2 regions of the Streptomyces sp. NPDC058246 genome follow, and region 2 is predicted to be linked to the other one. Evidence: predicted binding sites of a transcription regulator. Region 2 holds the regulator's gene; the other holds the start of a gene.
What was found. Region 2 encodes HspR, which represses chaperone genes until heat shock. Its sites were predicted from a motif close to TTGAGNNNNNNNNNCTCAA; they were not measured.
Positions count from the first base shown of each region.

Region 1: a site for HspR is predicted at 6,573-6,591, ahead of lon (endopeptidase La). Genes of this name have one in related genera too.

Region 1 is NZ_JBHVWZ010000003.1:124,940-140,795, reverse strand. Features, by position in the region: gene ACFVXA_RS05630 (HAMP domain-containing sensor histidine kinase) at 1-519, opposite strand, end outside; gene ACFVXA_RS05625 (response regulator transcription factor) at 614-1,351, opposite strand; gene ACFVXA_RS05620 (spermidine synthase) at 1,465-2,142, opposite strand; gene ACFVXA_RS05615 (hypothetical protein) at 2,206-2,454, opposite strand; gene ACFVXA_RS05610 (glycoside hydrolase family 3 protein) at 2,495-3,955, opposite strand; gene ACFVXA_RS05605 (hypothetical protein) at 3,986-4,123, opposite strand; gene ACFVXA_RS05600 (TetR family transcriptional regulator C-terminal domain-containing protein) at 4,163-4,384, shown strand; gene ACFVXA_RS05595 (rhomboid-like protein) at 4,488-5,432, shown strand; gene ACFVXA_RS05590 (hypothetical protein) at 5,486-6,388, opposite strand; gene lon (endopeptidase La) at 6,614-9,031, shown strand; gene ACFVXA_RS05580 (lysozyme) at 9,164-9,982, opposite strand; gene ACFVXA_RS05575 (MarR family transcriptional regulator) at 10,303-10,821, shown strand; gene ACFVXA_RS05570 (protein phosphatase 2C domain-containing protein) at 11,068-11,856, opposite strand; gene ACFVXA_RS05565 (nitrate- and nitrite sensing domain-containing protein) at 12,251-15,370, shown strand; gene ACFVXA_RS05560 (roadblock/LC7 domain-containing protein) at 15,367-15,856, shown strand, end outside.
Region 2 is NZ_JBHVWZ010000037.1:44,547-60,402, forward strand. Features, by position in the region: gene dnaK (molecular chaperone DnaK) at 1-1,050, shown strand, start outside; gene grpE (nucleotide exchange factor GrpE) at 1,047-1,709, shown strand; gene dnaJ (molecular chaperone DnaJ) at 1,743-2,924, shown strand; gene ACFVXA_RS35235 (heat shock protein transcriptional repressor HspR) at 2,930-3,376, shown strand; gene ACFVXA_RS35240 (sugar ABC transporter substrate-binding protein) at 3,835-4,941, shown strand; gene ACFVXA_RS35245 (hypothetical protein) at 4,977-5,471, shown strand; partial or broken gene ACFVXA_RS35250 (MFS transporter) at 5,510-5,828, shown strand; gene ACFVXA_RS35255 (hypothetical protein) at 6,164-6,427, opposite strand; gene ACFVXA_RS35260 (WhiB family transcriptional regulator) at 6,519-7,874, opposite strand; gene ACFVXA_RS35265 (hypothetical protein) at 8,203-8,988, opposite strand; gene ACFVXA_RS35270 (hypothetical protein) at 9,070-11,253, opposite strand; gene ACFVXA_RS35275 (hypothetical protein) at 11,422-12,084, opposite strand; gene ACFVXA_RS35280 (ATP-binding protein) at 12,178-15,138, opposite strand; gene ACFVXA_RS35285 (hypothetical protein) at 15,146-15,658, opposite strand; gene ACFVXA_RS35290 (hypothetical protein) at 15,722-15,856, opposite strand, start outside.

The sequences.
Region 1 (15,856 bases), on a different contig from region 2:
CAGGCCGGCGATGGGGGTGCGCAGCTCGTGCGACACATTCGCCACGAGTTCCTTGCGCTGGCGGTCCTGGGCCTCCAGCTCGTCGGCCATGAGGTTGATCGTCCCGGCCAGGTCGCCCAGTTCGTCGCGCCGGCTGTCGCTCACCCGGCGTGTGTAGTCGCCGTGCGAGATGGAGCGGGCCACCGCGTTCATCTCGCCCAGCGGGGCGGTGAGCGAATGCGCCACGAACTGCGTTATCAGGAGTGTCGCGATCATCGAGAAGACCGTGATGAAGCGCAGCTCGGTCTCGGTGCGCACCGCGATCATCAGCAGACCGGTGGTGATGAGGACCGAGACGACGACCAGGAAGCCGAGCTTCGTCTTGATCGAGAAGGGCCGGACGCCACCCCAGGGGCTCGCGCCGCGACGCTCCTCCCCGGAACCCCGTGAGCCGGTGCCGCGCTCTGCGGAGCCCCGCGAGCCGACGCCGCGCTCCGCGAATCCACGCCCGCCGACGCCGCGCTCCCCGAGCCCGCTCATCACATCAGCCCCCTCACGAAGGTGCCGTCCACGAAAGCTTCCAAGGCGCAGCTCACGAAGCTCCCGGCGAAGGCCCGGCACCGGCAGGCCCGGCTCAGGGAGTCGGGGTCTCCAGCGCGTAGCCCACACCGTGGACCGTACGGATCCGCTCCGCGCCGATCTTCCGGCGCAGCGCCTTGATATGGCTGTCCACGGTCCGGGTCCCGGACGCGTCCGCCCAGTCCCACACCTCGGCGAGCAGCTGCTCGCGCGAGAGTACGGCACGCGGGGTGTTCGCGAGGCAGACCAGCAGGTCGAATTCGGTGGGCGTCAGATGCACGTCCTCCGAGCGCACCCTCACCCGGCGCTGCGCGTGGTCGATCTCCAGCTCGCCGAGGCGCAGGATGCCGCTGCGCGGCGTCGAAGCGGCCACGACGGCGCGCTCGACCCGGCGCAGCAGGACGTGCACGCGGGCGGCCAGCTCGCGCATGGAGAACGGCTTCGTCATGTAGTCGTCGGCGCCGACGCCGAGCCCGACCAGCATGTCCGTCTCGTCGTCGCGGGCGGTGAGCATCAGCACCGGCACCGGGCGCTGGGCCTGCACGCGGCGGCAGACCTCCAGGCCGTCGAAACCGGGCAGCATGATGTCGAGGATCAGCAGGTCGGGCTGCCAGGCCTCGGCGGTGTCGACGGCGGCCGGACCGTCGCCCGCGGTTTGCACCAGGAATCCCTCCGCGCGCAGGCGGGCCGCGATGGCGTCGACGATCGTCGGGTCGTCCTCGACCACCAAGACCCGGCGCTGAGCGCCCGGCGTCGCGGCCGTGCCGTTCTGGGAGGTGTGTGTCTGCTCCATCGCCCGCCCCTGAGGTGTGCTTTCCGGAATCCGTGGGGTGATCCCATGACTGCCCTTGACGCTTGAATGATCTGCGTCAGGGAAGCAGGGTACGGGCAGGCACCGTGCCGCGGCTATCCAGGCCTCACCGCGAGGTGTACGACGTCCGGAACGCCCCGGGCAACCGGGATCTCTTCGGTACGCACCCGCTGGAACCCGGCATTCCACAAGGTTCCTTCAAATTCCGGAGAGGGCTGCGCGGACCACACCGCGAGCACCCCGCCGGGCCTCAACGCCCTTGCGCAGCTTGTCAGTCCGGCCATCGAGTAGAGGCCTTCATTGCTCTCGGTGACGGTCCAGCCGGGCCCGTTGTCGATGTCGAGACACAGCGCGTCGTACGTGGCGGATGTCTCATTGACGTGGGCGAGCAAGTCGGTTTCCACGATGTGGGTCCGCGGGTCCGCGAGGGCCGAAGCGGAGAGCTCGGCCAGGGGCCCGTCGCGGTGCCATCCGACGACGGCCGGCTCGCGCTCGACGACGGTGATGCGTCCCCAGCGCGGGTCGGCGGCGGCGTGCGCGAGTGAGAAACCGACGCCGAGGCCGCCGATCAGCACGCTCGGTGCCGGGCGCCCGTCCAGCGCGTCGTAGGCGGCGTCGACGAGCAGCCGCTCCGAGCGGCCGTCGGAGGTGTCCATCAGGAAGCACCCGTTGGCGATGATCTGGAGCAGCGCGCCGTGCCGCCGCAGCACGACCTCGCCGTACGGGCCTTCCCGGCGGTCGATGACCACGGGGGTGTCGTACGAAGCAGTCATGACCCCCATCCTGGCAGTTTCACCAGGACGGGTGGCCGAATTGATCCCTGGATGCCGTCCCGTTCAGCCCTGGAGCGCCACTCCGTGCCCGTACGGGAACACCGGGTCCTCCGTGTCGTCGGGCACGTCCGGCCGGGAGGCCGCCACCGCCGTCATGGAGCGCGGCAGTTCGAAGGGCAGGCGTCCCTCGGCCCGCGCCCGGCCGAAGGCGACCTCCAGCAGGGCGGCGTCCGAGGCGCCGTAGTCGGCGACCAGGGCGGCCGCCTTCGCGGCGATCTCGGGAGCACGGCGGGTCGCTCCAGATGGACGCACACCAGCGTGGGCGTGCTGTCGAGCAGCCGCAGGATCTCCTTCAACTCGTCCTCGGGGAAGGCGAGCGAACCGGAGTGGAAGAAGGACTCGAAGAGCCCGGGCCGCTCCTCGTACGGGGTCCGCAGCCGCAGCACGGCCAGATCCGCGTCGGCGGGGTCGGCGACCACGTTGCCGTACGCCGCGCCGCCCGCTCGCTGACGCCCCGCAGGTACAGATTCGGGCGGCCCTGGAGCGGAAGCAGGTCCTGGTTGGTCAAGACGGTGAGGGAGCGGCGCTGGGCGGCCTCGCCGAGCGCGGTGAACTCGCTCGCGCCGACGATCTCTTCGGCCCGGCCGGGGTCGACGCAGGGGTTCTCGAAGAGGCCGAGCACGAACTTCCCGCGCAGCAGCCGACGTACCGACGCGTCGATCCGCGCCTCGGTGATCCGGCCCGAGCGCACCAGTTCCACGATCACCTCGGGGCACTGCTCGCCGCCGAACTGGTCGCTGCCCGCGTCCAGTGCCTTCGCCGCCCGTTCGGCGACGGACAGGTGCTCGGCGCCCCAGGCGCGGGCCGGGAACAGCTCGCCGAGGACGGGCGCCTCGTTGAGCAGGCCCCCGTCGGTGCAGATGATGCCGTCGAAGCCGAGCCGGCCGCGCAGGAGGCCGGTGAGGACGTCGCGGTTGAAGCCGGAGCCGACCTCCTCCCAGTCGGTGCCGACCGGCTGTCCGTAGTACGGCATCATCTGCGAGCAGCCGGCCTCGATGGCCGCCTTGAACGGCGCGAGGTGGTAGTCGCGCATCCCGCCCGGGTAGACCTGTTCCTTGCCGTGCGCGAAATGCGGGTCCTCGCCGTCCTTCTGCGGGCCGCCGCCGGGGAAGTGCTTGACCATGGCGGCGACCGAGTCGGGGCCGAGCTTCGCGCCCTGGAGACCGCGTACGTACGCCCGCACCAGCTCGCTCGTGACATCGGCTGACGAGCCGAACGTGCCGCTCTGGCGGGACCAGCGCGGCTCGGTCGCGAGGTCGATCTGCGGGTGCAGGGCGACCCGGAAGCCGACCGCCAGATACTCGCGGCGGACCGTGTCGCCGAACCGCTCCACCAGCTCCGGGTCGCCGATCGCGGCCAGGCCGAGCGGTTCGGGCCAGGCCGAGAAGGCACCGGAGTCGAAGGAGGCGCCCGGGTTGTCGGTGAACGCGTGGATCGGGTCGGTGGAGAGGGTGACGGGGATGCCCAGACGGGTGCCCGCCGCGAGCTCCTGGATCCGGTTGACCCACTGGGCCATCTCCCGGACCCCGTACTGCCCGATGGTGTTGAAGTGGGTCAGCCCCTTGCCCTCGATCAGCTCGGGGGTGGCGGCGTGCACGAACGGGCCCTCGGTGGCGAAGGTGCCGTCGGCGTTCATGCCGAGCATGGAGTGGAAGAGCTGGCCCGCCTTCCCCTCCAGGGTCATGCGGGCGAGCAGGTCCTCGACGCGCTCGTCGACGGGGCGGTGCGGATCGCGGTACGTGGGAGTGGTCATCCCGGCTTCCTTGCTTCCTTTGTACGGGGGCTACCTGACCGAGCGGATGAACTGGACGGCGAACGCGCCCAGTACGGCGGCGACCGCGCCGAAGAGGAACAGCGCGCCGTAGTTGCCGCCGCCGCCGATAGCGAGGAACGCGGGGGCGACGATGGGCACCCGGCGCACGCGTACTTCACCCGGCGGTACGCGGACCTCGTCGAGCACATGTCCGGACCGCTGCGGCGTGCCGTCGAGGGCGGGGAGCTCAAGCCCGGCACCGACATCGTGGCCGTCGCGCAGGAGACCGCCGCCGTCATGGACGGACTCCAGGTCCAGTGGGTGCTCGATCCGCAGGGCTTCGACATGGTTGGACGCTTCCGGGCGTACGCCGACCGGCTGCTGCGCTCGATCACGGCCGAGGGGCGGGGTCTTCCCCCGGACGCGTGAAACACCTTGGAAGTTGCTGTGAATCGGCTCTCGCGTGGCGTCGGTCATAGACAGCGGCGCGTGGGGCACGAAGTGTGGGGCGCGACGGAAGGAGCGCCTCACCGTGGATCGGAGCACCACCGCGCGGGCTGACGCCACGCTCGCGGACCCGCAGCCGGGTGCGCCCTTGTTGGAGGGGATGCCGAGACAGCGGAGCGGCTCCGCGGCTGCGCCTCTTCCGGCCGGGGCGGTACTGGCTCCGGCCGGGGCCCCCGAACCGGGCGCGATGCCCGAGCCGGGCACCGTGCCTGTCGCCGGCCGGGGTGCCGCGAGCGGCTCAGGCTCCGGTGTTCTTGCCCTCGCCCTCCGCCACCTGCGTGTCCTGCGCCCCTGGCGGCTGTTCCCCAGTCCTGCCGGGACCCCCTTCACCTTCGGTTACGCGGCTGTCCTGGCCGTCACGTCGGTCATCGCCGAGCATGCCGATCCCTCGGTCGTGCACGCGCTGCACCAGGGCTCCAGCACGGATGTCGCACACCTCGTGCGGCACCCGGTGCTGGTGCTGATCGCCAGCGCGCTGTGGATCGCCGGCGGCATCACCTCGCCGTACGCGGTCGGGTTCCTCCTCGTCCTCACCGCGCTGGAGCGGCGGATAGGCGGCCTGCGGGCGGCCGGTGTCTTCCTGCTCGGCCATGTCGTCGCCACGCTGGCCACCGAGGTGCCCGTCGGCCTCTCGGTGCTGGCCGGGGACCTGCCCGACACTTCCCTGCACCGCCTCGACTACGGCATCAGCTTCGGCGTCGCCGCCAGCGTCGGCGCGCTCGCGGGACTGCTGACGCCCTGGCTGCGCTGGCCGCTGCTGGTCGGCTTCGGCACGATGCTCGTCGGCGACCTCCTCACCTTCACCGATCCGATGACCGACTGGGGGCACCTGATGTCCCTGGCGCTCGGGGTCTCGACCTGGCCGCTGGTGCGACGCCGGCAGGCGGCGCGCGGCGCATCCCGCGGCCGGCCGGGCCGGGCCGCCGCGAGTCGCCCGGCCGGCTCCGGCATGCCGAGTCGCTGCTCCTGAGTCCGGTCGCGTGCCCTGGCCGAGGCGTGGCGGCGGTCTGCGGCACGGCGTGGTCAGCTCCGGGACGGTGAGGCGGAGCCGGGCTGCTCGTAGGGCACGGGCCTGCCCGTGAACGCGTCGAGGAGCATGCGGTCGCCGACCGGGCGGTCGAGTTTCACCGTCACCTTCTCTATGCGCAGGTCCGCCGTACAGGGGCCGTCGGACACGCCGCGGATCGAGGCGGAGAACACCACGCTGCCCCCGGTCTCCAGCACGTCGACGGCCGGCCCGTCGTCACATGATCCGTGCCCGGCGCGCAGGGTGACCGTCCGGTTGTCGTCCGCCACCGTGGCCGGCCCGGCGAGCGGCCCCAACTCGTCCGTCTGCCGCGATACGGCCTTGACCGGGGGCGCGGGGAGTTTCGAGGGGGCGACCGCGACGCGCTTGAGCGGGGTGTCGTAGCCCTCGACCGTGAAGTGCCAGGCCGGGACCTTCGCCGGCCCCCGACTGGTCAGCAGGGTCATGTCGCCGAGCCGGGCACCGGTCACGGTGAGGGCGGGACCGGCGTTCCCGCGGTCGAGCTGCTCGTACGCCGCTCGCGCGGAGGTGAGCGAGTCGCCGCCCGGCCACCGGATCCTCGCCTTCTTCTGCGGCGCGTCGGGAAGAGACCCGCGCAGTTCGAAGTTCTGGGTGAGGTACGCGCGCTTGTCGGCGTCGTCGTGGAAGGCCCCTTCGGGCAGCTGAACGGGATCGCCGAGGGGGTGGTAGCCATCTCGCCACACCCGAGCCGCCTCGGATCCCTCCCAGGCGGCGGCGACCTGACGGGCGCGGCCCTGGTCGGCGCCGCGGCCGCTGTCACGGACCTTGCCGCCGCCCGGCGTCGTTCCGGCACCGCATGCGGTGGCCGCGACGGCGACCAGGCCGAGCACGACGAAGGGTTTGACGACGAAGGGTTTGACGGATCGAGCGGGTCGCATGGTGTGCCCCCCGGAGGCCGACGGTGAAGTGGCGTCGAATCCGACGCCGCTCCTGGGACGCCCGGGGCCTGCGCGGCGTTCATTCCCGACCGAGGGCCGCGGCCCGCGCTCGCGGGTGCGGCACTCGCGGAGGTGATCGCTGAGAGCGAACGGATCCCTGGGAACAATCCGAGCCCCGCAAGCATTGAGTCGGCATAGCTCAACTTGACTGCCGAAGGGGAGATCATGGCTTCGACGTCCACACCGCTCACCCTGCCCGTGCTGCCACTCGACGACGAGGTCGTGCTGCCCGGGATGGTGGTTCCGCTGGACCTGAACGACACCGATGTACGCGCCGCGGTGGAGGCCGCCCAGGCCGCCGCCCGTTCGACGCCGGGCAAGCCGCAGGTCTTGCTGGTGCCACGCATCGACGGGACGTACGCGGGCACCGGTGTGCTCGGCACCGTCGAGCAGGTCGGCCGGCTGGCCGACGGCGACCCGGGCGCGCTGATCCGCGGGCGTGGGCGCGTGAAGGTCGGCGCGGGGACCACCGGTCCCGGTGCCGCACTGTGGGTCGAGGGCACCCGGGTCGACGAGACCCTGCCCGACCCGCTGCCCGGTCGAGTCGCCGACCTTATGAAGGAATACAAGGCCCTGGCCACCAGCTGGCTGCGCAAGCGCGGCGCCTGGCAGGTCGTGGACCGCGTACAGCAGATTGATGACGTTTCCGCCCTTGCCGACAATTCCGGTTACTCACCGTTCCTTTCCATCGAACAGAAGGTGGAGCTGCTGGAGACCGCAGACCCGGTCGCCCGGCTGAAGCTCGCCACCGAGCTGCTCCGCGAGCACCTCGCCGAGCAGGATGTCGCCGAGTCCATCGCCAAGGACGTCCAGGAAGGCGTCGACAAGCAGCAGCGCGAGTTCCTGCTGCGGCGCCAGCTGGAGGCCGTGCGCAAGGAACTGCGCGAGCTGAACGGCGAGTCCTCGGACGCGGAGGAGTCCGACGACTACCGGGCCCGTGTCGAGGCCGCGGACCTCCCCGAGAAGGTCCGCGAGGCCGCGCTCAAGGAGGTCGAGAAGCTGGAGCGGTCCAGTGACCAGTCGCCCGAGGGCAGCTGGATCCGGACCTGGCTCGACACCGTCCTGGAGCTGCCGTGGAACGAGCGGACCGAGGACGAGTACGACATCCGCGGCGCCCAGGCGATCCTCGACGCCGAGCACGCCGGTCTTGAAGACGTGAAGGAGCGGATCACCGAGTACCTCGCGGTGCGCAAGCGGCGCTCCGAGCGCGGGCTCGGTGTGGTCGGCGGGCGGCGCGGCGGTGCCGTGCTCGCGCTGGTCGGTCCGCCCGGTGTCGGCAAGACCTCGCTCGGTGAGTCCGTCGCGCACGCCATGGGCCGCAAGTTCGTCCGCGTCGCCCTCGGCGGCGTGCGGGACGAGGCCGAGATCCGGGGCCACCGGCGTACGTACGTCGGCGCGCTGCCCGGCCGGATCGTCCGCGCCATCAAGGAGGCCGGGTCCATGAACCCGGTGGTCCTGCTCGACGAGATCGACAAGGTGGGCTCCGACTTCCGGGGCGACCCGGCCGCGGCCCTGCTCGAAGTCCTCGACCCGGCGCAGAACCACACCTTCCGCGACCACTACCTGGAGGTCGAACTCGACCTCAGCGACGTCGTGTTCCTCGCGACGGCGAACGTCCTGGAAGCCATCCCGGAGGCCCTGCTCGACCGTATGGAGCTGGTCCGCCTCGACGGCTACACCGAGGACGAGAAGGTCGTCATCGCGCGTGACCACCTGCTCCCGCGCCAGCTGGAGCGGGCCGGTCTGCAGCCCGACGAGGTCACGCTGGACGAGAGCGCGCTGCGCAAGCTCGCCGGCGAGTACACCCGGGAAGCCGGCGTCCGCAACCTGGAGCGGGCCGTCGCGCGGCTGCTCCGCAAGGTCGCGGCCCAGCACGAACTGGGCCGGCAGGAGCTGCCGTTCACGGTGGGCGAGGCTGACCTGCGCGGGCTCATCGGCCGGCCGCACCATGTGCCCGAGTCCGCCCAGGACCCGGCCGAGCGCCGTACGGCGGTGCCCGGTGTCGCCACCGGCCTCGCGGTCACCGGCGCGGGCGGCGACGTCCTCTACGTGGAGGCGTCGCTGGCCGACCCGGAGACGGGCGCGGCGGGCCTGACCCTGACGGGTCAGCTGGGCGACGTCATGAAGGAGTCGGCGCAGATCGCGCTGAGCTTCCTGCGGTCGCACGGCGCGGAGCTCGAACTGCCGGTCGGCGACCTGAAGGACCGGGGTGTGCACATCCACTTCCCGGCGGGCGCGGTCCCCAAGGACGGCCCGAGCGCGGGCGTCACGATGACGACGGCGCTGGCCTCGCTGCTGTCCGGCCGGCTGGTCCGCACGGACGTGGCGATGACCGGTGAGGTCTCGCTGACCGGTCGTGTCCTGCCCATCGGCGGGGTGAAGCAGAAGCTGCTCGCCGCGCACCGGGCGGGTGTCGCGACGGTCATCATCCCGAAGCGGAACGAGGCCGACCTGGACGACGTCCCGGCCGAGGTCCTGGAGAAGCTCGACGTCCACGCCGTCACGGACGTCCGCCAGGTCCTGGAGCTGGCGCTGTCGCCGGCGACGAACGGCGCGACGCCGGAGGTTCCGGTGGCGGCGTGACGGACGCCTACCGGAAGAAGCGAAGGCCTGGGTCCCGTGAGGGAGGCCCGGGCCTTCGCCGTATCCGTGTGTCCGGGTGTCCGGGTGTCCGTTTCGTACCCGGTCAGTCGTCGGCCGTAGGGAACGGGCCTGTCAGCCGTTGGCGAGTGCCTGCACCCGGTCCAGGGCGCCGTTGAACTTGTCGTGGTCGCCGACCGTCGGTCCGGACGACGTGTACTGCCACATGGTGTAGTAGCCCCAGCCGGCCGGCAGGGTGCCTGGGTCGGAGGCGTACCGCGCGATCCACAGCGGGTTGGCGGCCGCGAAGCCGCCGTAGTTACCGGTGCAGTCGCTCCACCAGCTGGTCGCCGTGTAGATCACGGCATCGCGGCCGGTGCGCGCCTTGTACTGGTTGAGGAAGCTGCTGATCCAGCTGACCATCGCGCTCTGCGTCTTGCCGTAACAGGCCGCGCCGTACGGGTTCCACTCGATGTCGAGCGCGCCCGGCAGCGTCTTGCCGTCCTTCGACCAGCCGCCGCCGTGGTCCACGAAGTAGTTCGCCTGGGTGGCGCCGGTCGTCGTGTCGGGCGTCGCGAAGTGGTACGCGCCGCGGATCATGCCGACGTTGTATGAGCCGTTGTACTGCTGGGCGAAGTAGGGATTCATGTAGTACGTCCCCTCGGTCGCCTTGGTGTAGGCCCACCTGACTCCGCTGCTCCACAGCGTCGACCAGGCGACATTGCCCTGATAGCCGGAGACGTCCACGCCTTCGGTCTGCGTGGCGTCACCGCTGGAGGGGGTGCCGTCCTGGCCGTCGTGGGCGATGACACCCATGCCCATGCGGGCGGAGCCGCGAGCGGGGGTGTCGGCAGCCGAGGAGGGGAGGGTGGACAGGAGCGAGAAGGCGGCGAGCAGGATTCCTACCGCTAGCGGGCGCAGGCGGTGGGCCGTTCCGGATCTGTGCACGGGCATTGCGTGCCTCCGACGGGGTCGGCGGGCTCGGCGGAGCGCTGTGGGGCTCGGTGGGGCTCCGGCGGGCTCGATGGGGCTCGGTGGGGGGAATACGCGGGCATGCGCGCCGTGGTGGGGGGTGGTCAGGTCCTCGTCGACCTTCGTCGGCGTGCGCATGCCAGTAATTGCCTGGTAAAGAAGCTACGCACGTAGACGACGGCGTGGGAAGAGGGGTCGGAGGCTGCCGTTGGTCTACGCCTGCGAAATACTGGCGGAGCTGCGGTAATGGCGATTTTTGGCGGAAACTTTCAGGATCGGGAAACCGAGTCAGGGGTGCTGACGTGCACGAGGACGGAAACGGCGGGGGGCGTCCGGTCGGATCCGACGCGTCGGGACGTGGTGTGGACCGGCCCGCCGCGCACGGCCCGGGGGACCGGGAGTTCCTTTCCCTGGAACGCGAGTTGACCGTGTTCCTGCGTCGCGCCCGCGCCAACCAGGGCGAGATGGCCCGCGAGGTCCATCCGGACCTGGAGTCCGCCGCGTACGGCCTCCTCGTACGCCTGGAGGAGTACGGCCGTCAGCGTGCCACGGAGCTCGCCGCCTACATCGGCGTCGGGAAGGCCACGATGTCCCGCCAGCTGCGCGCCCTGGAGGAGTTGGGCCTGGTGGCCCGCGAACCCGACCCGGCCGACGGGCGCGCCTGGCTCGTCCACCTCACCGACGAGGGCCGCAGCCGTGTCACCCGGGTGCGCGAGGCACGTCGTGCCCGCTATGTGCGGCAACTCGCCCACTGGGACCCGGACGAGGTCGCGGAACTGGCCCGGCTGCTGCACGAGCTGAACCGCGGCATGGAGAAGTAGCCGCACACGCCGCGGGTGCAGCCCCGTACGCCGCCCATGCGTAGCTGCGCACGCCGCATCGGCCGCACCCGCCGGCCGGGTGTGGCCGCGCCCGCCGCATTGCCGCATGTGTAGCCGCGCCCGCCGCATGCGTGGCCGCGCACGCCGCGTGTGTGGCCGCACGCCCATCGGCCGCGTGGGTCGCACATCCCGCGCACCAAGTCCCCGGTCCCGGTACACCCGGTTCGGCGGCCCCGGCCGGAGCCCTCACACCTCCACGTACACGACCGTCGCGTCGTCGTGCGTCTTGCTGCGCCGCAGATGCAGCCGCTCCTTTGCGTCCGCGCGCTCCAGGGCCCGTACGCGGGCGACGAGGGCCTGGGGGCCCTCCTTCCGTACGAGGGTGAACAGGCCGCTCCAGTCGCCCTCCTGGAACTTCTCCACCCAGCGGGTGGCGCCGTCCGTGAGGGCGGCGAGGGCGCGGACCTCGACGCGCGGCAGTATGCCCGTCACCGCCCGGGAGGCCACCGAGGGATCCGCGGCCGCCGTGAAGAAGCCGCCCTCCTTGTTGCGGACGGTCGCGTCGACGACGGCGTCCGTGGCGAGGGCGGAGCGGGGGAGGCGGGAGAGGCGGTCGTCCAGGAGGGCCGTCACCTCGCCCGTGGGGTACTCCACCAGCAGGACCGAGTCCGAGAGGACCAGGTACTCGACCTCGGCCGCGGACCACCTCGCGAGGACCACGGTTGCCTGGGGTGTGCGCGGGTGAGAAAGGTCACAGGTGTCGGCGTGGGTGTCCGCGGTGCGCGCGATCGCGTGGGAAAGGATCTCCGTCAGCGTCAGATCCCGGCGGGAAAGGGACAGTTCGGTCAGGGCTCCGCCGAGGTGTGCGGAGAACCAGGCGACGGAGTGCAGGCAGCCGTAGTCGCCCCGAGGGGGTGTCACGCCGTCCAGGACGACGAGTGAACCCCCTTGTCCTGAGGCGGGAAGGCCGACCGATGCGAAGTCCTCATTGGGGCGGTCCGGGTCGCCGGGCTCCGAGACGAGTTCAGTGCGCATCCCGCCAGTCTGCACGAGCCCTTCACAAGGTCCACGAAAGGCTGGCATCGGTCGCCGAAGTAGTGCGGACCAGCAGCTCAGGCGCCGGGTTTGGCATGGAATGATCGGCTCCGGTGAAGCGTGGCGGCGAATACTGCCAAAGCGCGTCGCCGACGTCCAACCGGCCCACCGCACAGGGCCGTCGCACGAGCCGGCGGAACTTGCCCGCCAACTCCCGTCCGGGGTTCACTCCTTCGGGTGGCGGGCCAGACGATGCGGGACCACTGCCCACCGGCACTGGGAGGGTCGGGAGCCGATAGGGGGGTCCCCCTGGTGGAGCGAAGTCGAAAGCTTGAGGGACGGTCGACGCCCCGTTGACGGGACGTCACCCGGGCCCATGGGTACACGAGTCAGAATGCGAGCACCGGTGCAGAAGACGAGGCCGAGGCGCACAGGCAAGCAGACGGCCTCCACCACGGGAGGTCCCATCGGCGACGCCACCGGTTCCGCGGGCAGGGGCCGCCCCACCCACGTACGCAACCGGCTGATCGTCGCCGTCGCGGTCGTCGCGGCCGCCATCGCCGGCGCCGGCACCCCGACGGTGCTGGCCGCCTCGGAACAGCTGAACGACTCCCAGAACCTGGTGACGCTCGCGGAGCGGACCCAGCAGGCGCTGACCCTCGCGCACTCACTGGCCGACGAGCGGGACGAGGTCACCGCGTACATCGCCGCGGGACGTCCCAAGGCCAAGGCGCCCGCCGAGCAGCGCAGCGCCCGCGTCGACCGGGAGGCCGAGGAGCTGCGGGCGGACGAGGACGCCCCCGCCTCGCTGCTGAAGGATCTCGACTCCATCGCCTCCCTGCGCAGAGCCGCGCTCACCGGAAAGAGCACCGCTCTCGAAACGCACCAGGCGTACTCCGCCGCCATCACCGAACTCCACGCCCTCGCCGAGGACCTGGCCGACCGGCTGCCGCCCCGCGCGGGCTCCGGCGCACACGCCCTCGCCGAGCTGGACTCCGCGGTCCAGCAGTCCGCCGCCGCCCGCGGCCTGCTGCTCGCCGCCCTCGCCATCCCGCGCACCACCCAGACCACCATCAACCCGGTCACCGGTCTGCCGACGACCAGCAGCACCTCGTCGAACGCCGACACCAAGCAGCGGGACGCGCTCACCGCCGCCGCCCAGCAGGCCCGGCTCCGCTCGGACGCGGCGCTCGCCGACTTCCGCGAGAGCGCGCCCAAGGCCGCCGTGGACTCGTACGACTCCACGGTCACCGGACCCGAGGCCGGCAGCGCCGACAAGTACCTCGCGAGCCTCACCGACCAGCCGACGCTCTCCGACAGTGAACTCGGCACCAGCACCAAGAAGCTCGACGCCGCCCTGTCGGCCCGGGTCGAGCTGATGCGCGGCGCCGAGGCCTCCCTCAACGACCACCGCACCAAGGATCTCGAACAGCTGCGGGACGACGACGTCACCGCGCTGGAGATCCGGATCGCCCTCATCGGCGCGCTGCTCCTCGTCGCGGTCGGCGTCTCCATGGGCATGGCCCGGGGCCTCACCCGCCCGCTGGCTGTGCTGCGGATCGGATCGGCCCGGCTCGCCGCCGACCCGGGCGCCGAGGAACCGGTCAGGTTCACCGGCCGTAACGACGAGTTCGCCCAGGTCGTCCGCTCCGTCAACGCACTGCACGCGCACGCCGCCGCGCTCCACGAGCGGCTCGCCACCCTCGAAGGCGACCGCAAGCACCTCATCGGGCAGCGCCGGCTGATGGCCGACGAGCGCGACCGGCTGCGCACCGAACTCGCCGACGCCAGCGCCCATTTGGAGCAGGTGCGCGGCAGTATCCACAGCACCTTCGTGAACCTGGCGCTGCGCACGCTCGGCCTCGTCGAGCGCCAACTCGGCGTCATCGAGGGCCTGGAGGAGCGCGAGCAGGACCCCGACCGGCTCGCCACGCTCTTCAAGCTCGACCACTTCGCGACCGTCATGCGGCGTCACAGCGAGAACCTGCTGGTCCTCGCGGGCGCCGAACACGTCCAGCACCACGCCGGTCCCGTCCCGCTCGTCGACGTCGTACGGGCCGCGGTCAGCGAGATCGAGCGGTACGAGCGGGTCCGCATCGCCGCGCTGCCGCCGCACGCGCACCTCGCCGGGTTCGCCGCCGACGACATCTCGCACCTGGTCGCCGAACTCCTGGAGAACGCTTCCTCGTTCTCGCCGCCCGATCTCCCCATCGAGGTCTCCGGCTGGCTCCTGGAGAACGGCGAGGTGATGCTCTCCGTGCAGGACGAGGGCATCGGCATGACCGACGAGCGGATGAAGCAGCTCAACTCCCGCCTCTCGGGCTTCGACCCCGAGGATCACGCGGACCTGGAGAGCGGCGAGGGTCTCGGGCTCGGCCTCTACGTGGTGGCCCGGCTCGCACACCGGCACGGAGTACGGGTGCAGCTGCGCGAGCAGAAGCAGGGCGGTGTCGCCGCCGTGGTCGTCCTCCCGAAGACGCTGCTCGCCGCCGCGCCCGCGGCCACGGTCCCGACGGCCACCCGGCATGTCGGCGGCGCGTCCTCGGTGACGCTGGCCGGCGCGGACGCCGAGGCCAACTCCAATGTTCTGCGTGGCCGTTCGGCCCTCAGGGCGGCGGAGCCCGCGGCGGACGCGGATCCGCTGATCGCGGCGGCTGAGGAGGCGGTACGGGAGGCTTCCGGGCCTCCGACGGAACCGGAGGCGGCAGCTCCGGCGCCCGAGGCCGAGCCCGAGCTGACGCCCGAGGCCGAGCCCGAGGCCGCGTCCACGCCCGAGGCCGAGCTGAAGCCTGGGCCCGAGCTGAAGCCCGAGGCCGAGTCGACGCCCGAGCTGGAGCGCGAGCTGACGCCCGAGGCCGAGTCCACGCGAGAGCCGGAGCTCACGCCCCGGTCCGAGTTCGCGTCCGGGTCCGAGCTCACGCCCGGGCCCGAGCTGAAGCCCGGCCCCGAGTCGGCCCCCGAGACCACCATGGAGCTCCTGCTCCCGGACCTCGCGGCCGAACCGGCCCCCTCGGACGAGACGGTTCCCGAACCCACTCAGGAAGAGACCGTTCCCGAGCCTGCTTCGGACGCGGTCCTTCCCGAGCGTGCCTCGGAGGCCGTTCCCGAGCCTGCCCCGGGGACTGTTCCCGAGCCCGCTCCGGAAGTGGTCCTTCCCGCTCAGGCCAGCACCGACCCGTACGCCATCGGCCCCGACAGCCACGAACGCGTCCCGGACGAGCGCCCCCGGCTCACCGACAAGGGCCTGCCCAAGCGGACGCCGAGGATATCCGCGCCCGCGCCGGCTCCGAAACAGCGCACGGGCGGTGTGGACGCCGACGCCCTGCGCCGCAGGCTCGGCGGATTCCACCGGGGCGCGAAGGAGGGCCGCCGCGACGTGGAGGCGGAGATCGCCGAACAGACGGCCGAGCTGGACGCGCCACAGACGCCCACCGCGCACCCGACCACCGCGCACACGGGCAACGCACAGGACGTAGAAGCATCGGGGGGCACAGTCGAGGAGGCAAGCAGTTGACCGCGCCCAGTACCTTCGGCCTGAGCAGTGAAGCCCGTAACCTGCACTGGCTGCTGACGAATCTCGTCGAGGAGGTGCCGGGCCTCCTGTCGGTCGCGGTCGTCTCCTCCGACGGCCTGCTGCTGCTCTCCTCCGACCCCGGCCGGAACGCGGAGGCACGGACGGCCCGGGAGGAGCACCCCACCGGCCCCAAGGGGTCGGCGGCCGACCTCGCCACCATCGTCTCCGGCATCGGCAGCCTCACCATCGGCGCCGCCAAGCTGATGGACGGCGGCAACGTCAAGCAGACGATGGTCGCGATGGACGAGGGCAGTCTCTTCGTCATGTCGATCAGCGACGGCTCACTGCTCGGCGTGCACGGCTCCCCGGACTGCGACATGAGCGTGGTGGCGTACCACATGGCGCTCTTCGTCGGCCGCGCCGGACATGTGCTGACCCCCGAACTCCGTAGCGAGCTACGAAAATCGCTTGAGTCCGAGTCCACGG
Region 2 (15,856 bases):
GCCCAGTTCCAGCAGCTGACCGCCGACCTTCTGGAGCGCTGCAAGACGCCGTTCCACAATGTCATCAAGGACGCGGGCATCAACCTCTCCGAGATCGACCACGTCGTTCTCGTCGGTGGCTCCACCCGTATGCCCGCCGTCGCCGAGCTCGTCAAGGAGCTGACCGGTGGCAACGAGGCCAACAAGGGTGTGAACCCGGACGAGGTCGTCGCCATCGGCGCCGCCCTCCAGGCCGGTGTCCTCAAGGGTGAGGTCAAGGACGTCCTGCTCCTCGACGTGACCCCGCTGTCCCTCGGCATCGAGACCAAGGGCGGCATCATGACGAAGCTCATCGAGCGGAACACGACGATCCCGACCAAGCGGTCCGAGATCTTCACCACCGCCGAGGACAACCAGCCCTCCGTGCAGATCCAGGTCTACCAGGGCGAGCGCGAGATCGCGGCGTACAACAAGAAGCTCGGGATGTTCGAGCTGACCGGTCTGCCGCCGGCCCCGCGCGGTGTCCCGCAGATCGAGGTCGCCTTCGACATCGACGCCAACGGCATCATGCATGTCACGGCCAAGGACCTCGGCACCGGCAAGGAGCAGAAGATGACCGTCACCGGCGGCTCCTCGCTGCCGAAGGACGAGGTCGACCGGATGCGCCAGGAGGCCGAGAAGTACGCGGAGGAGGACCACGCCCGCCGCGAGGCCGCCGAGACCCGCAACCAGGGCGAGCAGCTCGTCTACCAGACGGAGAAGTTCCTCAAGGACAACGAGGACAAGGTCCCCGGTGACGTCAAGGCCGAGGTCGAGGCGTCCGTCGAGGAGCTGAAGGCCGCGCTCAAGGGCGAGTCCGGCGAAGGTGACAACACCGCCGAGATCCGTACGGCCACCGAGAAGGTCGCCGCCGTCTCGCAGAAGCTGGGCCAGGCCATGTACGCCGACGCCCAGGCCGCGCAGGCGGCCGGTGGCGCCGAGGGTGCCGCCGGCGCCGAGCAGCCGAAGGCTGACGATGACGTCGTCGACGCCGAGATCGTCGACGAGGACCGCAAGGACGGTGCCGCGTGACGGAGGAGACCCCGGGTTTCGACGAGAAGCCTGACGTCCCCTCCGGCGCCACCTCTGACGACGCCGAGCCGCAGACCGCCTCTTCCTCCTCGGAGGAGGGGGCGGCCCCGGACGGGGACGCAGCAGCACAGTTGGTAGGCCTGACGGCCCAGCTGGACCAGGCGCGCACGGCGCTCACCGAGCGCACGGCGGACCTCCAGCGGCTCCAGGCCGAGTTCCAGAACTACCGCCGCCGGGTCGAGCGCGACCGGATCGCGGTCAAGGAGATCGCCATCGCGAACCTCCTGACCGAGCTCCTGCCCGTGCTCGACGACATCGGCCGCGCGCGGGAACACGGCGAACTGGTCGGCGGCTTCAAGTCGGTGGCCGAGTCGCTGGAGACCGTCGCGGCGAAGATGGGGCTTCAGCAGTTCGGCAAGGAGGGCGAGCCCTTCGACCCGACGATCCACGAGGCCTTGATGCACTCGTACGCGCCGGACGTCACGGAGACGACGTGCGTGGCGATTCTGCAGCCGGGGTATCGCATCGGCGAGCGCACCATCCGCCCCGCGCGGGTGGCCGTCGCCGAGCCCCAGCCCGGGGCGCAGACCGTCAAGGCCGACGAGGCGTCGTCCGAGGCGGCCGACGACAAGGAGAGCGGTGGCCCGGACGAGGGCTGACGTTGAACGCATGAGAGAGGAGGGACGTCGAGGATGAGCACCAAGGACTTCATCGAGAAGGACTTCTACAAGGTCCTCGGCGTCCCCAAGGACGCCACCGAGGCCGAGATCAAGAAGGCGTACCGGAAGCTCGCCCGCGAGTTCCACCCGGACGCCAACAAGGGCAACGTCAAGGCCGAGGAGCGCTTCAAGGAGATCTCCGAGGCGAACGACGTGCTCGGCGACCCCAAGAAGCGCAAGGAGTACGACGAGGCTCGTGCCCTCTTCGGCAACGGCGGCTTCCGTCCGGGTCCCGGCGCCGGTGGCGGCTCCTTCAACTTCGACCTGGGCGACCTCTTCGGAGGCGGCGGCCAGGGCCAGGGTGCGGGAGGCGGCTTCGGTGGCGGCATCGGGGATGTCTTCGGGGGCCTGTTCAACCGCGGTGGCGCGACCACCGGCACCCGTACGCAGCCCCGGCGCGGCCAGGACATCGACACCGAGGTCACGCTGAGCTTCACGGAGGCCGTGGACGGCGCGACCGTTCCGCTCCGCATGACCTCGCAGGCGCCCTGCAAGGCCTGTTCGGGCACCGGCGACGCGAACGGCACGCCGCGGGTGTGCCCGACGTGTGTCGGCACCGGGCAGGTCGCCCGCGGCTCGGGCGGTGGCTTCTCGCTCACCGACCCCTGCCCGGACTGCAAGGGCCGCGGTCTGATCGCGGAGAACCCCTGCGAGATCTGCAAGGGCTCGGGGCGCGCCAAGTCGTCCCGGACCATGCAGGTGCGGATCCCCGCGGGCGTCAGCGACGGCCAGCGGATCCGGCTGCGCGGCAAGGGCGCTCCAGGCGAACGGGGCGGCCCGGCGGGCGACCTGTACGTCACCGTGCACGTCGGCTCCCACCCGGTCTTCGGCCGCAAGGGCGACAACCTCACCGTCACCGTGCCCGTCACCTTCGCGGAGGCGGCGCTCGGCGGCGAGGTGAAGGTGCCCACCCTGGGCGGACCGGCAGTCACGCTCAAGCTGCCGCCGGGCACGCCCAACGGCCGGACGATGCGGGCCCGCGGCAAGGGCGCGGTCCGCAAGGACGGCACACGCGGCGACCTCCTCGTCACCGTCGAGGTCGCGGTCCCCACGGACATGTCGGGCAAGGCACGTGACGCCCTGGAGGCGTATCGCGAGGCGACCGCGGGTGAGGATCCGCGGGCGGAGTTGTTCCAGGCCGCGAAGGGAGCATGAGCGTGATGGACGGCCGTCGACGCAACCCGTACGAACTGACCGAGGAAACCCCGGTCTACGTCATCTCGGTGGCGGCCCAGCTCTCCGGCCTGCACCCGCAGACCCTCCGTCAGTACGACCGCCTTGGCCTGGTCTCCCCCGACCGCACGGCCGGGCGGGGCCGGCGCTACTCGGCCCGCGACATCGAACTGCTGCGCACCGTCCAGCAGTTGTCGCAGGACGAGGGCATCAACCTGGCAGGTATCAAGCGCATCATCGAGCTGGAGAACCAGGTCGCCGCCCTCCAGTCCCGCGTGGCGGAGCTGGAGTCGGCCCTGGACGGCGCGGCAGCCGCCATGCGGCAGCGCGAGGCGGCCGTCCACGCCTCGTACCGCCGCGACCTGGTCCCGTACCAGGAGGTCCAGCAGACGAGCGCGCTGGTGGTGTGGCGACCCAAGCGGTCGGCGGAGTAGTTCCCACGCGCAGGTGAGAAGGGGCCGGGAGGTGATCGAACCTCCCGGCCCCTTCGCGCGTTGTCCGGGTACCGCACGCGGCTGGTCTGGTCGGTTCCTCGCACCGCATACGGCTGGTCCGCTCCATCAGTCCGGACAAGGCCTGACAAGTCACGATCGGTGCTGATCGTCAACGGCAGGTAAAAGCTGTTGCCGATCAGGGTGCCGCGCAAGGGACTTGGTCGCCTGCCGTCGTACGGCCGTGTGTGACAGAAGGTGAAGCTGAGGGGATTGATCGAATACGGGGGCGTACCCTCTTCCCATCGTGTTCACTTGGGGAACACAGAACGCTGTTGCCATCTCGTTAAGTGGTTACTCCTTGACGCTGAGGTGATCGCCGCGTTGGCTTTCAGCCACCTGGGTCGCAATGCTGCAACCTCGCCCGGAAGGCACCTGATGTGAACACTCGTAACACCCGCATGCGTCGCACCGTCATATCCCTGGCCTCGTCCGCCATGGCCGTCACCCTGGCCGGCTGCGGTGTCGTGGACGGGATCGGTGGCAGCGGTACCAAGGCCAGCCCCACCAAGGGCGACGACATCAAGGTGGGCCTGCTCCTCCCGGAGAAGGAAAACTCCCGTTACGAGAAGTTCGACTACCCCATCATCAAGGACCAGGTCGAGAAGCTCACCAGCAACAAGGGCCACGTCGTCTACGCCAACGCCGAGCAGAACGCGGCCAAGCAGAACACCCAGCTCCAGCAGATGGTGGACGACAAGGTCGACGTCATCCTGGTGGACGCGGTGGACTCCAAGGCCATCGCGAGCGGCGTGCAGAAGGCCAAGGACGCGGGCATCCCCGTCATCGCGTACGACCGGCTGGCACAGGGCCCGATCGACGCGTACATCTCCTTCGACAACGAACTCGTCGGCGAGGTCCAGGGCAAGGCGCTCGTCGGCGCGCTGGGCAGCAACTCGGCCTCGAAGAAGATCATCATGATGAACGGCGCGACCACCGACCCGAACGCGGCGCAGTTCAAGACGGGTGCCCTCGCTGAGCTCAAGGACAAGGTCGTCATCGCCCAGTCGTACGACACCAAGGACTGGAACCCGGTCAACGCCAAGGCCAACATGGAGAAGGCGATCGCGGCCGTCGGCCTCAACAACATCGCCGGCGTCTACTCCGCCAACGACGGCATCGCGGGCGCCGTCATCGACGCCCTGAAGACCGCGGGCGTCAGCTCCGTCCCGCCGGTCACCGGTCAGGACGCCGAACTGGCCGCGGTGCAGCGCATCGTCAAGGGCGACCAGTTCATGAGCGTCTACAAGTCGTACCCGCAGGAGGCCAGTGCCGCCGCCGAGATGGCGGTCGCGAAGGTCCAGGGCCGCTCGATCGAGTTCGACGCGCTGACCCGCGACAAGGTCAGCAGCCCCACGAACAAGGACATTCCGGCCCAGCTCGTGCCCGTCGTCGACCTCACCAAGGCCAACATCGAGGACACGGTGATCCAGGACGGCATCTACACGGTCAAGGAGATCTGCACGGCCAGCTACAAGGCTGCCTGCAACGCGATCCACCTGAAGTAGATCGCGAGGACCGCCGCCTGGAGGCAATCGTGGCCATGATCGGCCTGTTCTGGATCACCAAGGAGAGCGTGCACGTCGGTGCCGAGCCAGAGGGCTACGGGCGCGGCGTGCGGCTCACCCCCGAGGGGATCGAGGCGGTGGGCACGGACCAGAAGGGGTTCTGGCCCTGGGCGGACGTGCGCGCCGTCAGCGTGCAGGGCGCCCCGGTGCGGTCGAGTACCAAGTGGCTGGTGGGCAGCGTGGTGGACACCCTCATCGACGTGGCGTTGGGCGGCGGCGAGGCGCCGCCCGCCTTCGAGGTCCATGTCCGCACGGACGACGACAAGGCCGAGCTGACCGTGCACTCGGCCGCTGTCGGGGGCTATGTGCAGTCCGAGTACGAGCTGTCGGTGGAGCTGCTGGACCGGTTCGTGGACGGTTCGGCGGACGTGGCACGGCTGTTGGAGTGGGGCCGCGTCGAGGGCGGCGGCGCGACACCCTGGCGGCAGGCCCGTGAGGCACTGCTCAGGAGCTGGGCGGCGGCGGGCTGACGCGTCCCCGGTGCGTACCGGGCGTGTAGCCGAAGCTCGCCGGGACCGGGGTCGCCCTGAGCGGCGTCACCGGCACCTACGCCCTCACCCTCCTCGTGGTCGCCGTGTCCGGGATCGGCGTCGCCGCGTACCACCCGGAGGCCACGCGGTTGGCACGCGGCGCGAGCCCACGGCCGTCACACCGCGATGAGCTGGTTCTCCCTGGGCGGCAACCTGGGCTTCGCCGCCGCCCCGTTGGCGGTCTCCGCCGCCCTCGCGACGGGCGACGGCCTGCGCTCCACGCCGCTGCTGATACTCCCCGCCCTCGCGGGCACGGCCCTGTGCGCGGCGGCGGTACGGGCGGTCGGGGCGCCCACCCTCAAGACGCCTGCCGCCGACGCGAGCAAGCCGACCACCGGCTGGGGTGATCCGGCCCCCGCCGGGGGCGATCCGACTCCCGCCGGGGGCGATCCGACTCCCGGCGGGAGTGATCCGATTCCCGGCGGGAGTGGTCCGATTCCCGGCGGGAGTGATCCGGCGCCCGCCGGAAGCGGCCCGGTCGTCGGGCGGAATGACTGGCCCTCCTTGGGCGCCTTTGTACGCGGCCCTGGCCCTGCTGGTCGCCCTGCCGGCCGTCGGATGGCTGCTGCTGCGCCGCTTGCGGGAGCCCGGCGGCATCTCCGTGCGTGGTCCGAGGGGGGCCGACGGCGGGCTCAGTCCAGCTGTTCCGTCGAACCGTCCGGGTGGATGAGGAGGCTGATCTCGCCGCCGTAACGGTCGTCCCTGATGACGGCCGGGGTCGGGGCGCCCTGTTGCTGGGCGCGCTGCTGGAGGATCGCGATGACGATCTGCTGGATGTCGCCGTAGGGCGGGACGGTGACGGGGACGCCGTCGATCAGCCCGGCGTTGGGGGAGAACACGCGCACCTGGGCGCCCGGCTGAGGGGAGGGCGCGGAGGAGGGGATCGGTTCGGTCACGGGAGGGTCTGGTCCTTCCGGCATGCGGGGGTGGGGAGGCGACGGGGCCTTTGCGGGCCGAGGAGACGCCGGGCGGGCGGCCCGGGGCGGATCAGGCGCTCTTCACCGGCTCGTGGGAGAGATCGAGGTCGCGGGCGCGGACGTACGTACCGCGGGACAGCCGGCGCAGCAGGCCCGACTTGACCAGGGCCGACAGGACGTTGCTGATGGTCTTCGAGGGGTCGCCGTACATCCCGGGCGGCAAGCTGCGCAGGACGTCGCGCGCCGCGAACGGGCCGGGGAGCGTCGCCACGGACTGCTCCACGGCGGCCCGGATGCTGGGCGTGGACGACCGGCGGCCGGGTCCCGCGTCGGCGGTGTTCCCGGTGGATGCCGCGAGGCGTGCCGACGCGGCGCCGGCCGTGGCCGGGTGCGTAGCGCGCTGCGGAAGGCGGGACGTGAGCCCGCGCAGGGCCGCCCGGATCGTCTCGAGGCGGGGATCGTCGGCCTGCCCGGCTTCCTCGCCCGTCGTGGCGGCCAGCATGGTCGCGACCTTCTCGATGTTGGAGAGCGAGGCCACGAGGTCGCGCATCAGCGGTTCCAGGAAGTCCCGGCGCAGCGCGGCCACGGGGTCGCTCAGGGCCAGTTCGACGCAGACGGAGCCCGTGAGACTCCGGAACGGGGTGAGGGGAACGGCCGCCCGGTCCGCGGTGTCCTGGGATCCCGGGCCGTCCTCGCCGTCCGCGGCGTCCGGCTCCTGCGGGAGCATCGACTCGACGGCCTCCCGCACCCTACGGATGTCCGTCACCGTCTCGTGCGTGACACCTCCGCCGGGGACGGTCGTGAGCATTGCTGTGAGTTGCTCGACGCTCGTGAGGGCCGGCACGGCGGACCGTATCAGCGGGACCAGCACGACCCGCTGTATGGCCTGAGCGGGATCCTTGAGCGAGAAGGCGATCCGCTGCCCGGCCTCGGCCGCTGCCATGGGTTCCTCGTTCCTGCTGTCCACCGGCACACGTCTCGCGGGTGGGATCTGCGACTGCAATGACTCCTGTGAACTCGCCCGAGCGGCGACGGTGTACGGCGGGGCGTCCTGCAAGAAACGTTCCTGCTGGGCCAGTTGCTCTTGACGCGCGTCGAACGCGTCGAGCACCAGGGCGAGTTCGGCACCGTACCCGTCGGTCCAGCGCGACGCGCTCCCGGTCACCCGGGACCTCACCCGGGCCAGCCTCCGGGACACCGTGCCGCGGCGCCGCTCGGCCACGAGCTCCTCCGGCCGGTCGCGTTCGGCCTCACGGTCGGGCAGATCCCCGTTCTCGTCGCCGAGCCCGAGCGCGCGGCGCATCCAGTTCCGGTCGTCCGCGGTGGTCGCGGCCGTATAGCCGGGCGGCTCGGTGTGGGTGACCGCGTCCTGGAGGCATTCCGCCCACAGCGGGCAGGACGCGCACAGGTCGCGCGCGGTACGCATCAGAACTTGGTGACGGTGACGCTGCTGCGGTGAACCGTCCTGCACAGGCCGGCAATTGTCCAGCAGCGGGTGCTGGAAGACATCCGGCCGACGCTGACAGGGCAGCGCCGCGTCGGGAAGGTACGCCGGTGAAGACGGACGTGTGGATGGTGCAGGCGGTGCAGGCAATGCAGACAGCGTCGTATGGCTCGCCATACGCATGAATGTTGTCCCCCGTGGTGATCTTTGATCGCGAGGGACTCTAGAACATGCCGACGACGGATGGCAACGCAATTGCAAAGTCCGGACCATCTCCACACAGTGACGATTCACCACATTCACGGACGCATCAACTGTCCCCTTCGCTCCGAGCGTTGAAGCGCCACAAGGCACCCGGAGCCCGTCGGGCCAGGCGGTGAGCTGTGGTCAGGGCGCCGCCGCGCGCCGCCAGGACCCCGATCACGCCGAGGAATCCCACGGGTACACCGGCCTCCGGCAGGAACATGCCGACGCAGGACGCGATGACGAGAATCACATCGACGACAAGGACGGTGACGCCGCGCCGGCCAGGGTGTTCCTTCACCATCCAGGGCCCGAGCAGCGCCATCCCGGCCAGCGCCCAGTACCCGAAGACGGCCGTGCCGCTGACGGCGAGTCCGGCACCCCAGCGTGCCGCGTCGCCCACCGCCGCGAAGTACCCGGTCAGCGCGGCGGTGACGGTCGTCGAGGCCAGCGCCAGCAGCAACTGCCCCCGCCTGCGCAGCAGCCAGACCAGCAGGCCGAGCATCAGCAGCACGCAGACCGTGACGAAGGAGGAGCCGCTGGACGCCGCGATGGAGAAGAGGGTGTAGGCGGCGGCGAGGCCGAGGACGACGCGGGGGAGCAGCTTGACGGCCCAGGGGTCGGCCGGGTCCTGGCGGAGGACACGCCCGACACGGGCGAGCCTTGGGCTGCCGGGCGGTTCTGGGGTGCGGGGATGGCCGGTCGTTGTACGGCGGACCTCTGTGCGTGGGGCCTCCGTGCGGCGGGTTTCCGGGCTGCTGGGTTTCGGACTGCTGGATGTCGGGCGACTGGGGGTCGGGTAACTGGTTTTCGGGCGTCCGGCTTTCGGACTGCTGGCGGTCGTGCGGCTCACGGGAGGATTCACATTCCGATGTCGGTGCCCTGCACCTTGGCGCGGAGGACAGGTGTCTGCTCGGGCTCCATGGGCGGTCGGCTACTTCGAAACGCGGCCGTCGGGGCGGGGCTCGTCCGGCCGGGGCGCGGGGGGCGCCTGCTGAGGGGCGGTGGGCTGACGGGGCCCCCGGGGCTGGGAGCGAGGATGAGGCTGAGCCTGGCCCCGGCCCTGGCCCTGGCCCTGAGGTCCTGGCTGGGGCCCCGGCTGAGGTACCGGGGCCTGCGGAGCCTGGCCCGCCGGGCTGCCGGTCGTGCCGCTGACGCGGCGGCGGGGTTTGGGCGGTTGCGGGTCGACGGGCTCCTGCGGGTGCGGTCCGTTCTCCGGCCTGCCCTCGTAGCTCCGGTCCGTCACCTGCGACGACCTGTACGCCGACTTGGCCTGGTCCCGCTTGGAGGGCGCGAGGACACCGCCCCTCTTCAGCCGGTCGCCGAGCCACTTCTTGTCGGCGTACCGTGTCGCCCCGGCCGCCGCCCGGCCCGCCGTACGGCCCACGGAGCGCCCGGCACCCTTGACCGCGTCCGGTGTCCTGTCCACCGACTTCTCGCTGCCCGCGGTCGCCGCGTCCCGGATGCCGAGAGCGTCTCCGCCGCCGCCCGCGAACTGCGGACTGAAGTTCCCGGCGAGGAGCTTCTTCAGCATCATCACGACGGCGACCGTGACCAGCAGCAGCATCAGGAGCTGCGTACCGAGGGCGATGTTGGCGGGCAGGATCATCTGGTACAGGACGAGCAGCACGGTGAGGATCACGCCGAAGCCCGCGCGCAGGACGAAGCTGTGCACGAAGGTCTCCAGCCAGCCCTTGAGCAGCTTCTGCTGCGAGGGGTGGATACCGAGCGTGGCGATCAGCGGCAGCATGATGACGAGGATCAGGGTCACGGCGTGCCAGAGCAGGGTGAGCGCGCTGAGCACGATGACCATCAGGCCGACGATGAAGGCCGCGACGATCGAGTAGAAGGCGATGCCGACCCGGCTGCCGGCGTTCTTGCCGGCCCAGTCGTTGAACGCGACGGGGTAGATGTTCTTGTCGGGAACATCGTCACCCGCGTCCTTACCGCCGGAGATGTCCTGCCGGATGGGCATCCACTGCTTCTTGTACTTGTCGATGTCCTTGCCGGCGAACTCGTCCTTGTTGGTCCAGGACTGGGCGACGGCCTGGCGCACCCGGAGGTCCTCGCAGCGCGCGCCCTTGCCCCAACTGCATGTTTCGCCCGCGCTGTTCGGGGCGCAGGAGCCGTCCGGCTTCACCTTGCCGCCGTCGTTCTTGAAGATGCAGTTCTTGCCGGGGTCGCCGAACTGGCCGAGGGACCAGGGGCGGAACGCGAGCGTGTCGTACATCGCACAGCTCGACAGGCGCAGCCCCTCGTTGTAGGAGCCGTCCGGCAGGTCGCACGGACTCTGCATTTCTCCGGAGGCTCCGGCCAGGACCGTCGCGGTGAGCGCTGAATTGGCCTTGGCGATACCGGAGTCGGCGGTCTCCACGACCTTGTGGTAGTTGTTCCCGGTCAGAAAGGCCGTGACGGCGATGACGGTGAGAGCGGCCCAGGAGATTCCCGCCCACACCTCTCGCATGTCGCCACTGCGCCATTTGGTGAACACCCAGAGGCCGACCAGCAGGATCATGACGGGGACGGCCGGAACGAGGACGTTCTTGCGCAGCGTGTCGACGACGTCGTCCCGCCCCGAGTAGAGGCCGGCGAGGGGGCTCGGGTTGGACGCGGATTCCTTGATGGAGATGGCCGTGCGGGTGAGGATCTTCGTGCCGTTGAAGATCGTGTCGGCTATGCCGTTGTTGACATAGGCCATGACCGCACAGGAATCGGCGCCGCTGCCCCAGTTGCCGTCGTCCTCCGAGGCGTCTCCACGGCCCTTGAAGGTCATGGACCAGTTCATGCCCCGCATGCCGTCGAGTTCGTACAGCGTGTACTTGTCGGCGTCGAGGGGCATCTTCACGGCGCCGGTGATCATCCCGGCGTTGTCGCTCAGACTCTCGGCGCCGTTGCCCTTCTGCCACTGGTTGACCGCGGGCATGATCGATTCGCCGTTGGTGCCCGGGGTGTCCATCTGGTAGCTGTCGTCACCGGTGAAATTGCAGGAGAAGTCCGCGTACGCCGACGTCGGCACGGCGAGCGAGAGGGCCACCATGGCCAGCACCACGAAGAGACCGGCGCGGACTGCCGCGCCGACCCTGCCGATTCTGCGGCGCAGTGCATTGCGCGGGGGCATCTTGATTCCTTCTGGAGGCGTGGAGGTGGGGCCGCGGAGCCGATGTCGGGTCGGCCGGGAGACAGTCGCTCGGTACGCAGCCGGTGACGAGGGCGGCCGGGGCGGTGACGAGGGCGGCCGGGGCGGCGGCGCGGACGGCCGTTCGCTGGAGGCGCGGGGTCGTCCGCCTCAGGAGGGGATGTAGTTGGTGAGCACGCAGCCCTCGACCAGCGAGTCCTGCTTGCGGTAGCCGGTGGGCACCTCGAGGTCGGGGTCGCAGTTCTCGATCAGCAGTCCGGTCTCGGCCAGCCCGCTGTTCCTGAGCGAGTTGGTGGGGTCCACGACGAAGTCCGCGCCGAAGAAGAAGCGGCCGGTCAGCAGGTTGCCCTTGGTCCCGCTCCGCTGCGCCGACGCGCGGATCTTGTCGCGGTAGTTCCGCTGGAACGCCTTCATGTCCGAGGGCAGATAGACGACCCAGCCACCGAGTTCGGAGTTGGTGTCACCGCAGAAGCCCGACTCCTTGATCTTCCAGGCCGCGGCATCGCGCTTCTCCTCCTCCGTGGCGCCGTCGTACGTGGTGCCGAGGAAGCCCTGGGCGGGTGTCCCGTGCGCGTTCTCGTCCGTGGTGATGTCGGCGCAGGGCAGCCCCGCCCCGGAGAGGAACTCCTGCGCGCCGCCCAGTGTCTTGACGCCGGGCAGGCCGGTTCCGTCGGCCTTCTCCTGGCCCCCGGTCCCTTCCTGGCTCTGTCCGGCCGGGGCTTTCGCGCCGCCTTCGGAGTCCGACCAGCACCCGCTCAGCGTCGCGAGCGTGATGAGGGCGGCCCCGGCGGTGAGGTGCTTGGACAGGCGCATGCTGGTCAGCTCTCCTGGTCGGTCTGTCGGTCTGTCGGTCTGTCGGTCGATTGGTCTGTCGGTCGGTCGGTGGGTGTGTGGGTGCGTGGGTGGTCACGCGGCGGCTGACGCGTTCGTCTCTGGGTCCGCCTCCTGCAAGAACGTCCAGTCCCACACGTCCACCGGCGGATTGACGCCCTGCCGGGCGGGCCGCGTCGTGCCGTTGGTGTCCGTGGCGGCGAGGATCTCTGCGAAGACGAGGTCGACGGCGACCGTGCCGACGCGCTTGTCGGCGTCGCGCTGGAGGCAGACACCGGTGCGGAGGTCCTGGAGGGCGGCGATGACCTTCGGGTCGTCCTCGGGGCGGCCGAGGAGCGGGGCCACGAGCGAGGCCTCCTGGGCGGACTTCTGCTTGAAGGCGAAGACGGTGTGGATCTGGTTGGCGCCGCCGCTGCGGGCCTCGGAGTCCTCGATCTGGACCAGGTCGATGGCCTGCTGGGTGATCAGGACGGTGACGGCCATGTAGGAGCGGCCCTGCTTCAGTGCGCGGCGCATCAGGTCGCGGCCGCTCTCGGTGGCGGTGACGACGTACGCCTCGTCGACGAAGAGCGCCTTGGGGCGCAGCCCGACCTCGCCGGTGACCGGGTTCTTCTCGTAGCCGACGTCGAGCATCTGGCTGCCGAGTTCGACGACCGCCATGAGCGCGGTGGCGGCGAGCCGCTCCGCCGGGTTCCAGCTGCGCGGGTCGGACGCCGCCGGCGACTGGAAGCCGCGCAGGGTGATGACCGTACGCCGCTTGCGCATGCTCGACAGCGGTTGCGGTTGCTCGGCGAAGGAGAGCCGGGCGTAGGGGAGCGTGCGCAGCTCGGTGAGAAGCATCTGGGCGAGTTTCAGGTCCTTCATGGCGTCCCGGTCTCCGCTCGCCACCGCGTGGTCGTACGCCGCCACCACCTCGTCGACGACCTGCCACAACGTCGGGCGGGGTACCCGCTGTTCGGCCTCCCGGGCGGTCAGGCCCTGCTCGACGGCCTGCCGGATCGCGGAGTTGTAGCGGCCGATCACCGACGCCATCGCCTCGATGACGGGCAGCCGTACGCGCTGGTAGTCCTCGTCGCCGAGGAAGCCGCGCAGCATCGACTCGGCGAGCAGGCGGCCCGCCGGCACGTCACGGGCGATCACCCACGGGTCCAGGACTCCCGCCTGGCCCTTGAGGAGGTCGACGACCTCCGTCTCGGCCCAGAACTCCGGGTTGATCGGCTGGAAACGGCTCTGCGGGCTGCCCAGCAGGCCCGCCTCGGCGTCGGCGGCGAACGACGGGTCGTTCACCTGCGCGCCGAAGGCCAGGTAGTAGCAGAGCTGTGCGAAGTCGGTCTTGGGGTCGATGACCAGGCAGCGCACGCCCGACTCCGACTCCTCGTAGAACTTCTGCAGGGCGAGCGAGGACTTTCCGCCGCCAGACGCGCCGACGATGGCGAGGCCGCCGCCGTCGTTGCGGGCCGGGCCGACGTGGAGGGAGTAGTGCACCGGCATCTTCCCGGCCCAGCCCACCAGGTTGCCGACCCAGCCGAGGCGCTTGCCGGAACGCTGCTCCGGATTGTCCCCCAACTCCGTGCCGGCCGTGGGCAGGCCGGCGCCGAGTTGTTCGACCTCCTGGAGCCGGAGGTAGGGGGCGATGGGCAACTTGGGGGCGTCGCCGGGGAGCTGGGACTGGAGCAGGCGCCACTGCTGGCGGGTCGGGCGCAGCAGCGTGACCTTCAGGTCCTGCTTGAACTGCATCTCCAGGACCCGACGGCGGCGTTCCAGCTCCTTCACATCGGGCGCGGAGATCGTGAAACGGATCTGCGCCTCCATGCCCGGCATCTTGTGCTCTTCGATGTCGTCGACGAGCTCCTGCGCGCGCGTGACCTGGCTGCCCAGCTTGGTGTCCGGGGTGCGGCCGGAGTTGGCCATGTCGTTCATCTCGTCCACGAGGTTGCCGTGGATCTTGCCGGCCCGGTCCTTGAACTTCAGATACGGGATCAGGGTGAAGCGCATGTCGATCTCGACGGGGAAGTCCACGTGCTGCGCGGCGTAGCGCGCCCACGCCGTCGACTGGCGAAAGCGGGTTTCCGCAGGCCAGTTGGCCGCGACCAGGGTGGTGGTGTAGCTGGTCTGCTGCTCGCCCGTCACCTCGTCGTACTGATGCAGCACGATGTGCGTCTTGCGGTTCTCGCCGGAGAAGTCGACGACCAGGTCGAACTGGTCGGGTCCCCAGGCGCGCGATCCGAGGACCGGCTCGGGCGGCACCGCCAGATCGCCGTGCAGCGGCTTGCGGATCAGCCACACCAGCTCTTCGCGGGTGAGCGGGGTGCCCTTGAGGCCTTCCAGGCTCTCGTGGACCTCGATCGCGACCTGTGTCCACTCCGCGAGTACGGCGGGAGACAGGTACTCGTCCGTGACGCCGGTGGCCGCGGCCGCGGCCTGGTCGGCGGCCCCGCGCACGCCGTGCAGCAGCCCGGGCTCGTCGTAGGGCTCATCGCCGTCCGCCAGCACCCCGGTCCCGCCGTTGCGCTTGATCGAACCCAGCTTCACCAGCAGGATGTTGCGCTCCCGCTTGGCGCCGATGCGCTCCTGGTAGTCGGCCTTGCGGAGGTTGTACGCCTTGTAGTTGTCGGTCGGGTCCCAGGCGATGGCGTTCAGGTCCTCGGCCCAGTTCAGGGCCGTGATCGGCTGGTAGACCTTGCGGTAGTGGCACTCCACGTTACGGTCGCCGCGGGCGAGGTTGAGCAGCCCGCGGGCCGGGCCCTCGGCCATCGCCTGCAACTCGGCGGAGTTGAGGTACTCGTCGATGGCGGTGGGCAGCACCAGGCCGGTCCACACCGAGTCGCCGTGCACGAAGACCAGGTCGTCGGCGTAGCGGTAGGGGAGGCGAAGGTCCTCGCGACGGGCCGACTGGCCGCCGCTGCCGCTGGAGGACGCCTTGGCGCGGCCGCCCGGCCGGCCCTGGCCCTGCCTCTTCTTGCCGGAGCCGGCGGCCATGATCATGGCGACCACGAAGAAGGCGACCGCCCCGCCCAGCAGGATCATCATGAACATGGAGAAGTCACCCTGTGGTGTCGTGGGAAGGGGAAGCTGCGACGGAGGCGGAGAACGAGGTGCCGCGTTCGGCGGCGGCCCGGCGTGCGGCGTCGTACCGCGACTGCCAGCGGGGCGACCCGGGGGCCCAGAGGATGACCTGCCAGCGCAGGTCCTCCGGTTCCTGATCGGCGGCGAGTCCCTGGAGCCGCTTGGGCTGGAACCAGTAGTCGACCCACACCACCAGTTGCTGACTCAGCGTCAGCGCCGAGGGCAGGGGCCGCCCCCAGACGAAGTAGACGGCGAACGGCGGCCCGAAGTACAGGACCGACGTCCACATCGACATACCGAGGAAGGGGAGGAAGGCGGAGAGCGAGAACAGCAGGATGAGCCAGAGCAGCCCGAAGCCGAAGGCCGCGCCCAGGGCGGGCAGCAGCAGACCCGGCAGGGGGATGTTGCCCCAGTTCCAGATCCGCTTGGGGCGGTTCACCAGATCGGTGTGGTCGTACGCGACCAGCGGCTCGTGCGCTTCCTGCGCCATCGGCTTGACTCCCCTCGGGGTTCGGGTGGGCGGCCTGCACCTGTGCGCCGGTCAGGACCGGGCTCAGCTGCCCTTGCCGCCGCCGATCTGGCCGCCGAGGTCGATGAGGACACCGGCGAGGCCGGTGGCGCCGCCGATGATCAGGGCGGCGAGCGCGATCATGCCGAAGCCCTGGAAGGCCTCGCGCATGCCGTCGCC